Regions from separate parts of the Amycolatopsis sp. MJM2582 genome, predicted to be linked through region 1. Evidence: riboswitches for the same ligand, from Rfam matches in the RefSeq annotation. Region 1 holds a riboswitch; each other region holds the start of a gene.

Region 1 (3,268 bases):
CGTGCGCGACGCGTACCGTGCGGCAGACACCCGCACCGGACAGCTCCGCGGCGACCTCGACGGCCGACTGGGCATCCGCGCACAGAAAGGCACAGGTCGGTCCGGAGCCGGAGACGGTGCCGGCGAGCGCACCCGCGTTGACCCCGGCCCGCAAGGTGCGACGCAGCCCCGGCCGCAACGAGACGGCGGCCGCCTGAAGGTCATTGCCGAGAAGCAGCGCCAGCTGCCGCGGGTCGCCGGACGCCAGCGCCTCGACCACCGGGGTGTGCGAACCGATCCGCGGCGGGCTGCCCTCTTCACGCAACTTGTCCAGCTCGCCGAACACCCTCGGCGTCGAAAGACCTCGCTGGTCGAAGGCCAGGACCCAATGGAAGGTGTGCCGCGACAAGACCGGCACCAGCTGCTCACCCCGGCCGGTGCCCAACGCGGTCCCGCCGTAGAGCGCGAACGGGACGTCACTGCCGAGCTTCGCGGCGATACCCGCCAGTTCGTCTCGGGAGATGTCGAGCTTCCAAAGCGACGCGAGCCCCACCAGGGTCGCGGCCGCGTCGGCGCTACCACCGGCCATCCCACCTGCCACCGGGATGCCTTTGCGCAGTACGACCCTGACCTTGGACTCGCCGTCCGCCTTGCCGACATGTGCCGCCAGCGCCTGCGCCGCCTTCCAGGCGAGGTTGTTGGCCCCTGTCGGTACGGAGCCTTCGCCTTCGCCGTAGACCTCGACACCGGGATCTTCGGTGACCGCGACGGTCACCTCGTCGGTCAAGGAAAGCGCCTGGAACACGGTCACCAGCTCGTGGTAGCCGTCCGGGCGTACGTCACCGACCGACAGGTGCAGGTTGACCTTGGCGGGAACCCTGACGGTTACTGGGGGCGGTACGACGGCGAGCACCCGTCAAGCCTACGTGGCCGTTCCACTTGCGCTGTCACCAGGAGAAAAGAGAACAGGACGAGTCGGACACGAACGGGCCGCCCCGGACGGATTTCGTCCTGAGCGGCCCGTTCGTGGAGGAATCAGGCAGCGACACCCTGCGGTCCGCGGACCGGGTGGGTCACGTGGCCGCCGCGTTCGGCGATCCAGGCGAGCGCGGCGTCCGCGCGCTCACCGCGCACACCGAGACGGAACCGGCCCACCGGCGTGTCGCCGATCCGGGTCAGGCCGCCGCCGATGGTGGCGAGTTCGACGTCGAAGCGACCGGCGGCCTCCGGGAGCAGCGCACCGACCGAAGCGAAGCCGACGAGCACGACGTCCACTGCCCGGTCGTACTTCGAGGCCTGCGCCCGTCCGGTCTCGATCGCGGGAAGCAGCGCCTGCGCGGTCCGGCTGTTCGGGTCGGAGACCAGGTCGAGCACGGTCCCGCGTTCGATGACCGCCCCAGCCTCCAGAACCGCGACGTCATCGCAGACACGGCGAACCACGCCGGCGTCGGGAGTGGTGAGCAGCACGGTGACTCCGAGCTCGGCACGGGCCCGGTCGAGCACGGTCAGGACCGCGCCGGTCTCCTCGGACTGCACACCGGCGGTCGGGTCGTCGGCCAAGAGCACGGACGGCCCGGCGGCCAGCGCTTTGGCGATGGCGACTCGACGCAGCTGCCCTTCGGACAGGTCGCCCGGCCGCTGCCCCGCCCGAGGGGTGAGACCGACCAGGTCGAGCAGGTTGCCGACCCGGTTGCGGCGCTGCGGCCCGTCGAGACCGAGCTGTTCGAGCGGGGAAGCGATGTTGCCGGCGATGGTGCGCTCAGCGAGCAATTCCGGTTTGGTGCTCACGACACCGACCTGCCGCCGGATCTCGCGCAGGCGGCGTCCGTCGAGGGTCCCGGTGTTGAGGCCGTCGAGGCGGACGACGCCGCGGTCGGGGCGCTCCTGAAGACCGATGCAACGAGCGAGGGTCGACTTGCCGGAACCGGCCGGGCCGACGACTCCGAACAGCGAGCCCGCCTGGATGTCCACGCTCACATCGCGCAGCGCGACGACGGGATTTCCGTTGAGAGGAAAGGATTTGGACAGGTTTTCAACAGTGATCACGAAAGGCTCCATGCGAATGGGGCGCTGCTTCTTTCGAGCGCGCCGACCGTCACCGAGTGACCGTCCGGAAACGGACGGTTTTCAGAGGTAAGGGAGAAGGACTCAGGCAGTAACGGTGGAGCGTTGACACGCACTTACCGTGCGGCGACCTTCATCGACGACACGTCGCCTGGTCAGCAGGAGCGGGTGGGTGACCCTGTTCATTAGGCACAGCCTCCATCGGTCCTGGCTGTAGCACCTGCCCTGTGGAGGGTGGTTGCTGCGACTTCGGCGAGCCAGGTCTCTCAGTCGCTCGGGATGGCTCACTGAGTAAAACCGATCCCACTGGATGAAAGCAAGCGCGTAGGCGCAGATCACACGTCTGGTCGCGTCCATCATACAGGATGAGCTGTCCATATATTGGACAAAGGCAGGCGCCTTCGACCTGCCCCAGGCGTGCTACCTGCTAAGACAATGCCGGCTCATACAGATCGAGAGGAAGACTTACGCACTCGTGCTGACCTGGGCCGAGGGGCGTTCGCGCGGTGCCGGTCACATCCCGAGCAGGCGGTCAACCCGCGGCCGCGGCGATCCGCGCGAACTGGTGGACATCCAACTGCTCACCGCGCGTCTTGGGATCGATACCCGCCTTCTCGAGCAGCGCCCCCGCGCGTTCGGCGGAACCGGCCCATGACGCCAACGCGGCGCGCAAGGTCTTCCGCCGCTGGGAGAAGGCGGCGTCGACCACCGCGAACAATCGCTCCCGGTCCACGGACGAGACCACCTCACCCCGCTCGAAAGCGACCAGTGCGGAGTCCACGTTCGGAACGGGCCAGAACACCGCGCGAGGCACCGCGGCGACCTTGCGCGCCTTTCCGTACCACGCGAGCTTGACGCTGGGGACGCCGTAAGTCCGGCTCCCCGGACCGGCCGCCATCCGGTCCGCCACTTCGGTCTGGACCATCACGAGGCCACTGGTCAGCGACGGCAGCTCGGCCAGCAGGTGCAGCACGACCGGAACCGCGACGTTGTACGGCAAATTCGCGACGAGCGCCGTCGGACTCGCGGGCAGGTCGTCCGCCGTGATCCGCAACGCGTCCGCGCCGACGACCGTCAATCGTTCGGCTCCGCCCCGTTCGGCGGCGGTATTCGGCAATCGCCCCGCCAGCACAGGATCGATTTCGACCGCGACGACCTCGGCGCCGGTCGCGAGCAGTCCGAGCGTCAAGGAGCCGAGGCCTGGCCCGACCTCCAACACGACGTC
Region 2 (3,268 bases), on a different contig from region 1:
CAGCAGGTCGCGGACGAGACGGCGCGGCGCGGGATTCCCTTGCTGGAGCTGGAGATCGGACAACGGCTGGAATGGCAGGCGTTGTCACTCGACGTACTGGGGCCGCGTTATGTCACCCGGCGGTCGGTCCGTGAACAGGACGGCACGGTGATCAACAACGGTTCGGTCGTCCTGCGCGCCGGGACCCCGGCGGGCCGGTTGCTGCTGACAGGCGACATCGAGCTCGCCGCGCAGTCCGACCTGATGGCCGAGGGCGCCGATCTGCGTGCCGAGATCCTGAAGGTCCCGCACCACGGAAGTCGTTACACGGCACCGGATTTCCTCAACGCCGTCGCACCGCGGGCCGCGTTGGTGAGCGTCGGTGCCGGAAACACCTACGGCCATCCGAACAAGTCCACTTTGGACAGCCTGGTGGCCGTCGGCGCGTCGGTCGCCAGAACGGACACGGACGGCGACACCGCGGTGGTCGCGGACGGGCGAGGCCTCGCCCTGGTACGCCGGGGTGAGCCCCGCGGCCCGCCTCGTTCCTGAGGCGGGCCGCGGGAACTGAGATGCCCGAGCTTAGATACCCAGAGCTTCGCGGACCGCGTCGGCCGAGGCGCTGACGGTGGCCTTCGGGCCGATCTTGTCCTCGACGGCGTCGAGGGTCTTGAGGCCGTCGCCGGTGATCAGCAGGACGATCTCCTCGTCCGGGTTGAGCTTGCCGGTCTCGATGAGCTTCTTGGCCGTCGCGACGGTCACGCCGCCCGCGGTCTCGGTGAAGATGCCCTCGGTGCGGGCGAGCAGCCGGATGCCCTCGACGACCTCTTCGTCGGTGACGTCTTCGATCGCGCCACCGGTGCGGTTGACCACGTCGAGGACGTAGGGGCCGTCGGCCGGGTTCCCGATCGCCAGCGACCGGGCGATCGTGTCCGGCTTGACCGGCTGGACGACGTCGTGGCCGGCCCGGAAGGCCGCCGAGACGGGGGAGCAGCCGGTGGCCTGCGCGCCGAACACCTTGTACGGCGTCTCGTCGACGAGGCCGAGCTGACCGAACTCGCGGAAACCCTTGTCCACCTTGGTGAGCTGGGAACCGGAAGCGATCGGCACCACGATCTGGGAGGGAAGCCGCCAGCCGAGCTGTTCGGCGACCTCGAAGGCCAGCGTCTTGGAGCCTTCCGAGTAGTAGGGCCGGACGTTCACGTTGACGAACGCCCAGCTCTCCTGCTCGGCGGCGAGCTGGGTGGCGAGCCGGTTCACGTCGTCGTAGTTGCCGTCGACCGCGATCAGGTCGCCGTCGTACACGGCGGTGGTGAGGATCTTGGCGCGTTCGAGGGTCTTCGGGATCAGGACGACCGACCGCCAGCCCGCGCGGGCCGCCGCGGCGGCGACGGCGTTGGCCAGGTTGCCGGTCGACGGACAGGCCAGCACGTCGAATCCGAATTCGCGGGCGGCGGCCAGTGCGACGGCGACCACGCGGTCCTTGAACGAGTGGGTGGGGTTCCCGGTGTCGTCCTTGACCCAGACCTTCTTGACACCCAAGGCTTTCGCGAGCCTGTCGGCCTGGATGAGCCGGGTGGCGCCGGGTTCGGTGTTGGGGATTTCTTCGACATTCGACGGAACGGGAAGGAGCTTCTTGTAGCGCCAGATGTTCTTCGGTCCGGCTTCGATGTCCTCGCGGCGCACGCGGCCGAAGTCGTAGGCGACCTCGAGCGGCGAGAAGTCCTCGGCGGAAACGAATTCGGGGGCGAGCGGCTGCCGATGTCCCTCTTCCTTCGACACCAGTTCGACGGCCGGTCCGAGATCCGGGGTCTTGGTGGTGGAGGTCGTGCCGAGGGTTGCGGTCATCGCGAGGTTCCTTTCCTCATCTGCCCCGCCGGTGGCGGGCCGGAATTGGCACCGTGTTCGTCAGCTACCCCGCGATCGCGGGATGACAGGCTGACGCCGGTTGCCGGGGCTTCATCGGGCCGTTCCCTCTGCCCCTCTGGATGAGCGGTATTCGATTGTCGGCACGCGCGTCAGCGCGTCGCCTCGCCAACACCGTACGACATGAGCCTCAGGTGGGGCCACCGTGCCCGGAACACATCACCGGACAAAGCACACGAGAGGACGAGTGGCAGGATCGTCACCGTGACGACGCAAGCTTCCGCCCCATCGCCGCTGGTCCTGGTTCTCGGTGAGGAAGAGCTGCTGATCGAACGTGCGGTCCGCAGTGCTTCGGACGCGGCCAAAGCGGCCGATCCGACGGCGGATCTCACCCGGATCCGGGTGTCGGACCTCACAGTCCCGGCGCTTGCGGAAATGGTCAGCCCTTCGCTGTTCGCCGAGGGCAGGGTGATCGTCCTCGAATCCGCGCACGACATCTCGCAGGAGCTCGCCGACGGGGTGATGGCCTACGTCAAGGCGCCCGCCGACGGCATCGTGCTCGTCGTCGTGCACAGCGGAGGCGGCCGGAGCAAGGCCGCGAAAGGGCTTCCAGCCGCCTTGAAGAAGGCGGGCGCGGAGGTCGTCGAGTGCCCGAAGCTGACCAAGGCCGCCGAGCGGGAATCCTTTGTCCGCAACGAGGTCCGCCGGGTCGGCGGGAAGATCGACGGTGCGGCCGTGCTCGCGTTGATCGACGCCGTCGGCTCGGATCTGCGCGAGCTGTCGTCGGCGGCGACCCAGCTCGTCGCGGACGCCGGCGGGGCGGTCGACGAGCAGGCCGTCCGGCGCTACCACCGTGGCCGCGCGGACGTGAACGGTTTCGCCGTCGCCGAGAAGGCCGTCGCCGGTGACAAGGCGGCGGCGCTGGAGTCGCTGCGCTGGGCGATGCAGCTGGGCGTACCGCACGTGCTGGTCGCGGACGCGCTCGCCGACGCCGTCCGCACGATCGCGCGAGTGTCCGGCGCCGGTCGCGGCAACCCGAATCAGATGGCGGGCGAGCTGGGGATGCCGCCCTGGAAGGTCCGCAAGGCGCAGGGGCAGGCCCGCGGCTGGGGGCAGGACGGTCTGGCCACCGCGATGCGCGTGGTCGCCCGGCTCAACGCCGAGGTCAAGGGCGTGGCGGCCAACCCGGAGTACGCCTTGGAGCGCGCTGTCCTGGAGGTCGTCGACGCCCACGGCACAAGCCGCTGAGAACGGCGAAGGGCCCCGGCGACGCGAGTCGCCGGGGCCCTTCGAAAGCCGATCAGAGAGAGTTCGCGCGCTTCGCGAGCGCGGACTTCTTGTTGGCGGCCTGGTTGGCGTGGATGACGCCCTTGGTCACGGCCTTGTCCAGCTTCTTGGCCGCGTCCTTCTGCAGCTCCAGGGC
Region 3 (3,268 bases), on a different contig from region 1:
GGCGTCCCCGCGCTCTGGACGGGGCCGAACACGCCGCCGTCCCCGTGAGGCACGTAGGCGAACCACCCTTCGGACCGGTGCGTGCCGACGGACAGGGCCACCACGATCAGCTGGGCGAATCCCAGCAGCGCCAGCGGAAACCAGTAACGCGGTCGCTCGTTCCCCATGCGGGGTGAGGGTAGTGGCTCAGGCGCAGAACGGGGGCAGTTCGCGCGGATCGTTTTCCGGCACCCAGCGGCCTTCCGGCTTCTCGTACTGCCAGCGCGCGCCGCGGGCGACGATCTGGCGCAGCGCCAGGACGATCCGGTCCACGTGTTCGGTGGTGCTGCCGAGGCCGAGGCTCACGCGCACGGCCTGCTGGCCCGTCGAACCGGCGACGGCGATCAGCCGTTTGGTCGCCACGTGCGCGCAGAACGCGCCGTCCCGCACGCCGATGCCGTACTCCGCGGACAGGACCGCGGCGAGCCAGCCGGGTTCGAACCCGTCGACGACGAAGCTGAGCGTGCCGACGCGGTCGACCGGCGCGTCGAACAAGCGCAGTTCGGCGAAGCCGGGGATGGCGGCGAGGCCGCGACGCAGCCGCGCCAGCAGTTCCTCTTCGTGGGCGACGATGCCGTCCCAGTTCGCGGCCAGCGTCTCGCAGGCGACACCGAGCGCGTAGACGCCGACAGTGTTGGGGGAACCGGCTTCGTGCCGCTCAGGTCCGGAATTCCAGACCACGGAGTCACGGCTGACGAGCTTCGTCGCGCCGCCACCGGCGAGGTACGGCTGGGCCGCGCGCAGCCAGTCCGCGCGGCCGATCAGTGCGCCGGCACCGAAAGGCGCGTACAGCTTGTGGCCCGACAACGCGACGTAGTCGACGTCCAGTTCGCGCACCGAGATCTTCCGGTGCGGCGCGAGCTGCGCCGCGTCGAGCGCGATCCGGGCGCCATGCCGCCGCGCGACGGCCGCGATCTCCTTGACCGGCAACAGTTCCCCGGTCACGTTGGACGCGCCGGTCAGCACGACCAGCCGCGGCCCCTGCGGGCAGTCCGCGAGCGCTTCGTCCACAGCGGACACCGCGGCGAGCCGGGTGCGCGGCGTCTCGACCCGGCGGACGTTCGGCCCCTTCCAGGGCAGCAGCGCGGCGTGGTGCTCGGTGTCGAACACGACGACCGACGTGTGCTTCGGCAGGCTGCGCGCGAGAAGGTTGAAGGAATCGGTGGTGTTGCGGGTGAACACGACGGTGTCGGTCGATCGCGCGTCGACGAAGTCCCGCAGGATTCCGCGCGTGCGCTCGTAGAGCTTGGTGGAGACCTGCGAGGCGAACCCGGCCCCGCGGTGCACGCTGGCGTACCAGGGCAGGAACTCGTCGACCGCGGCCCGCACCTTGTCCAGACACGGGGCGCTCGCCGCGTGGTCGAGGTTGGCGTAACCGATTTCGCCGCCGGTGACCAGCGGAACCCGCAGATCGGCGCAGGCGACCGTCGGGATTTCGTGCGTGGCAACGGTTTCAGCAGGGGTGCTGGTGCGTTCGAGAGCGAGGGTCATCGTCATCCTCCGGGCCAGGGGACCCGACGAGGATCCCGCGCTTGCCCGTCGCACCACGCGACGAGCCAGGTCCTCACCCGGGGCACCCCACCGCGGTAGGAGGGTTGCCGGTCAGCTAGCCGGGGCTTGACGCTGACACTCGTGACCTACGGACGAAGTTAGCGGATGGGCGGGCGATCGAGCCAGCCCTCGTCCGCATCTTGAGACGCCGCTCACGTGTCCCGCGAGCGGGAAACACCGCTGCCCGGCGCCGCGCCGCGCCGGGCAACGGCAGGTCAAACCCGGAATCGGCCGGGCAGTCCGATGGTCGCGCGGGAGGAGAGCTCGGTCGCGGTACCCGAGTACTGATCGGTGCCCGCGGTGAACCGCCAGCCGCCGAAGGTCTTGCCGTCGACCGCCTCGCCGTAGGCCTCGGCGACCGTGGTCGAGACCTCGTCGTAGGACTTGCCGTTCCAGTTGCCGGCGCCGACCCCGAAGTCGCGCGAGTCTCCGCCCTGGGCAGCCGCCGTGGGCAGGGTCCACAAGGTGAAGTGCACGTGGGCGCCGGTGCTGCTGCCACCGCAGGGCAGCGCGTTGCCGGTCCGGCCGAGTGCGTCGCCGGGGGCGACCTTCTGGCCGTCGGTGACCGAAATGTTCTCCATGTGGTAGTACCCGGTGCGCCAGCCGCCGTCGTGGTCGACGGTCACCCAGTCGCCGCCGGAGCAGTGCTGGATCCGGACGGTGCCCGCCAGCGGGACGCGAACGGTCTTGTCGCCGGGGCTGAAGTCGATGGCGTTCTTCACGCCGGAGTTCCCGTTGTCCGAGTGGATCCCCGCCGAGTAGACCGATTGGCCCGTCTCGAAGGGCAGTCCGAACGCGGGGAAGGCACCGGCCGCCGTGGCCGTCGGAGCGGAGAGAGCCACTCCGACGAGTGCCACCGCGGCCCCCAGACCGGCGAACCGCACAGGAAGTTTCGTCACCTTGCGTACTCCTTACCCCGTGACACTCACCCATTCGATGGAGTCGATTGCCGGGAAAGTAATCCAAAAGGAGTACGAAAGGGAAGAATTTTCTGAGATCAACCGACGAACAGCTGGTGCTGGTTCGTGACCTACTGGCCGGATTCGCCCTTCCACCTGGCCAGGCGGCCCGCGCGGTCGACGGCCCGCAGGCGTCGTTCGGCCGTGTCGCGGGCTTCAGCGGTGGTCACGACGAGTAACTGGTCGCGTTCCTGAAGCCGCGTGTTCTTGTTCGGTGTGAAGCCCGTGCCGTCGCGGACGAGGAGGCTGATCGTCGCCCCCACCGGCAGCCGCAGTTCGGCCAGGTAGACGCCGTGCATCTTCGAGCCGGTGTTGATCCGGACCTGCAGGAGTTCCGCGCCCATCTCGTCGAGCGGCGCGGAGTCGACGTCGATCTCGTGCGCTTCGGCGTGCTGTGCCAGCCCGAGCGCTCGCGCGAGCGGGGTCAACGTCGCCCCTTGGAGCAGCGTCAGCACGATGACCAGCACGAACACCGCGTCGACCAGCTCCTGCGCGCCGGGCACCCCGGACGACAGCGGGATCAGCGCGAGCACGATCGGGACCGCGCCGCGCAACCCGGCCCAGGACAGGAACACCTGTTCCCGCCAGGGGATCTTGAACGGCAGCGCCGACAGGAGCACCGACAGCGGCCGCGCCAGCAGCAACACGACCGCGCCCGCGACCAGGCCCTGGACCAGGCTCTCGAAGATCCTGCCGGGCGAGGCGAACAAGCCGAGAAG

Evidence for each region. Region 1 has a riboswitch for S-adenosylmethionine ahead of ED92_RS19245 (methionine ABC transporter ATP-binding protein). Riboswitches for the same ligand answer to the same signal wherever they lie in the genome.
Region 2: it holds a riboswitch for S-adenosylmethionine, as region 1 does, so the genes downstream of both, thrC (threonine synthase) here and ED92_RS19245 (methionine ABC transporter ATP-binding protein) in region 1, are expected to answer to the same signal.
Region 3: it holds a riboswitch for S-adenosylmethionine, as region 1 does, so the genes downstream of both, ED92_RS32095 (aminotransferase class V-fold PLP-dependent enzyme) here and ED92_RS19245 (methionine ABC transporter ATP-binding protein) in region 1, are expected to answer to the same signal.

What each region holds. Positions count from the first base shown of each region.
Region 1 covers NZ_JPLW01000003.1:114,240-117,507, reverse strand. The annotation lists gene ED92_RS19250 (4-(cytidine 5'-diphospho)-2-C-methyl-D-erythritol kinase) at 1-892, opposite strand, end outside; gene ED92_RS19245 (methionine ABC transporter ATP-binding protein) at 1,015-2,025, opposite strand; SAM riboswitch class I at 2,239-2,329, opposite strand; gene rsmA (16S rRNA (adenine(1518)-N(6)/adenine(1519)-N(6))-dimethyltransferase RsmA) at 2,576-3,268, opposite strand, start outside.
Region 2 covers NZ_JPLW01000004.1:33,539-36,806, forward strand. The annotation lists gene ED92_RS25445 (ComEC/Rec2 family competence protein) at 1-531, shown strand, start outside; gene thrC (threonine synthase) at 562-1,827, opposite strand; SAM riboswitch class I at 1,841-1,974, opposite strand; gene holA (DNA polymerase III subunit delta) at 2,110-3,093, shown strand; gene rpsT (30S ribosomal protein S20) at 3,146-3,268, opposite strand, start outside.
Region 3 covers NZ_JPLW01000006.1:180,638-183,905, reverse strand. The annotation lists gene ED92_RS41480 (hypothetical protein) at 1-167, opposite strand, end outside; gene ED92_RS32095 (aminotransferase class V-fold PLP-dependent enzyme) at 187-1,530, opposite strand; SAM riboswitch class IV at 1,563-1,677, opposite strand; gene ED92_RS32090 (M23 family metallopeptidase) at 1,806-2,489, opposite strand; gene ED92_RS32085 (potassium/proton antiporter) at 2,621-3,268, opposite strand, start outside.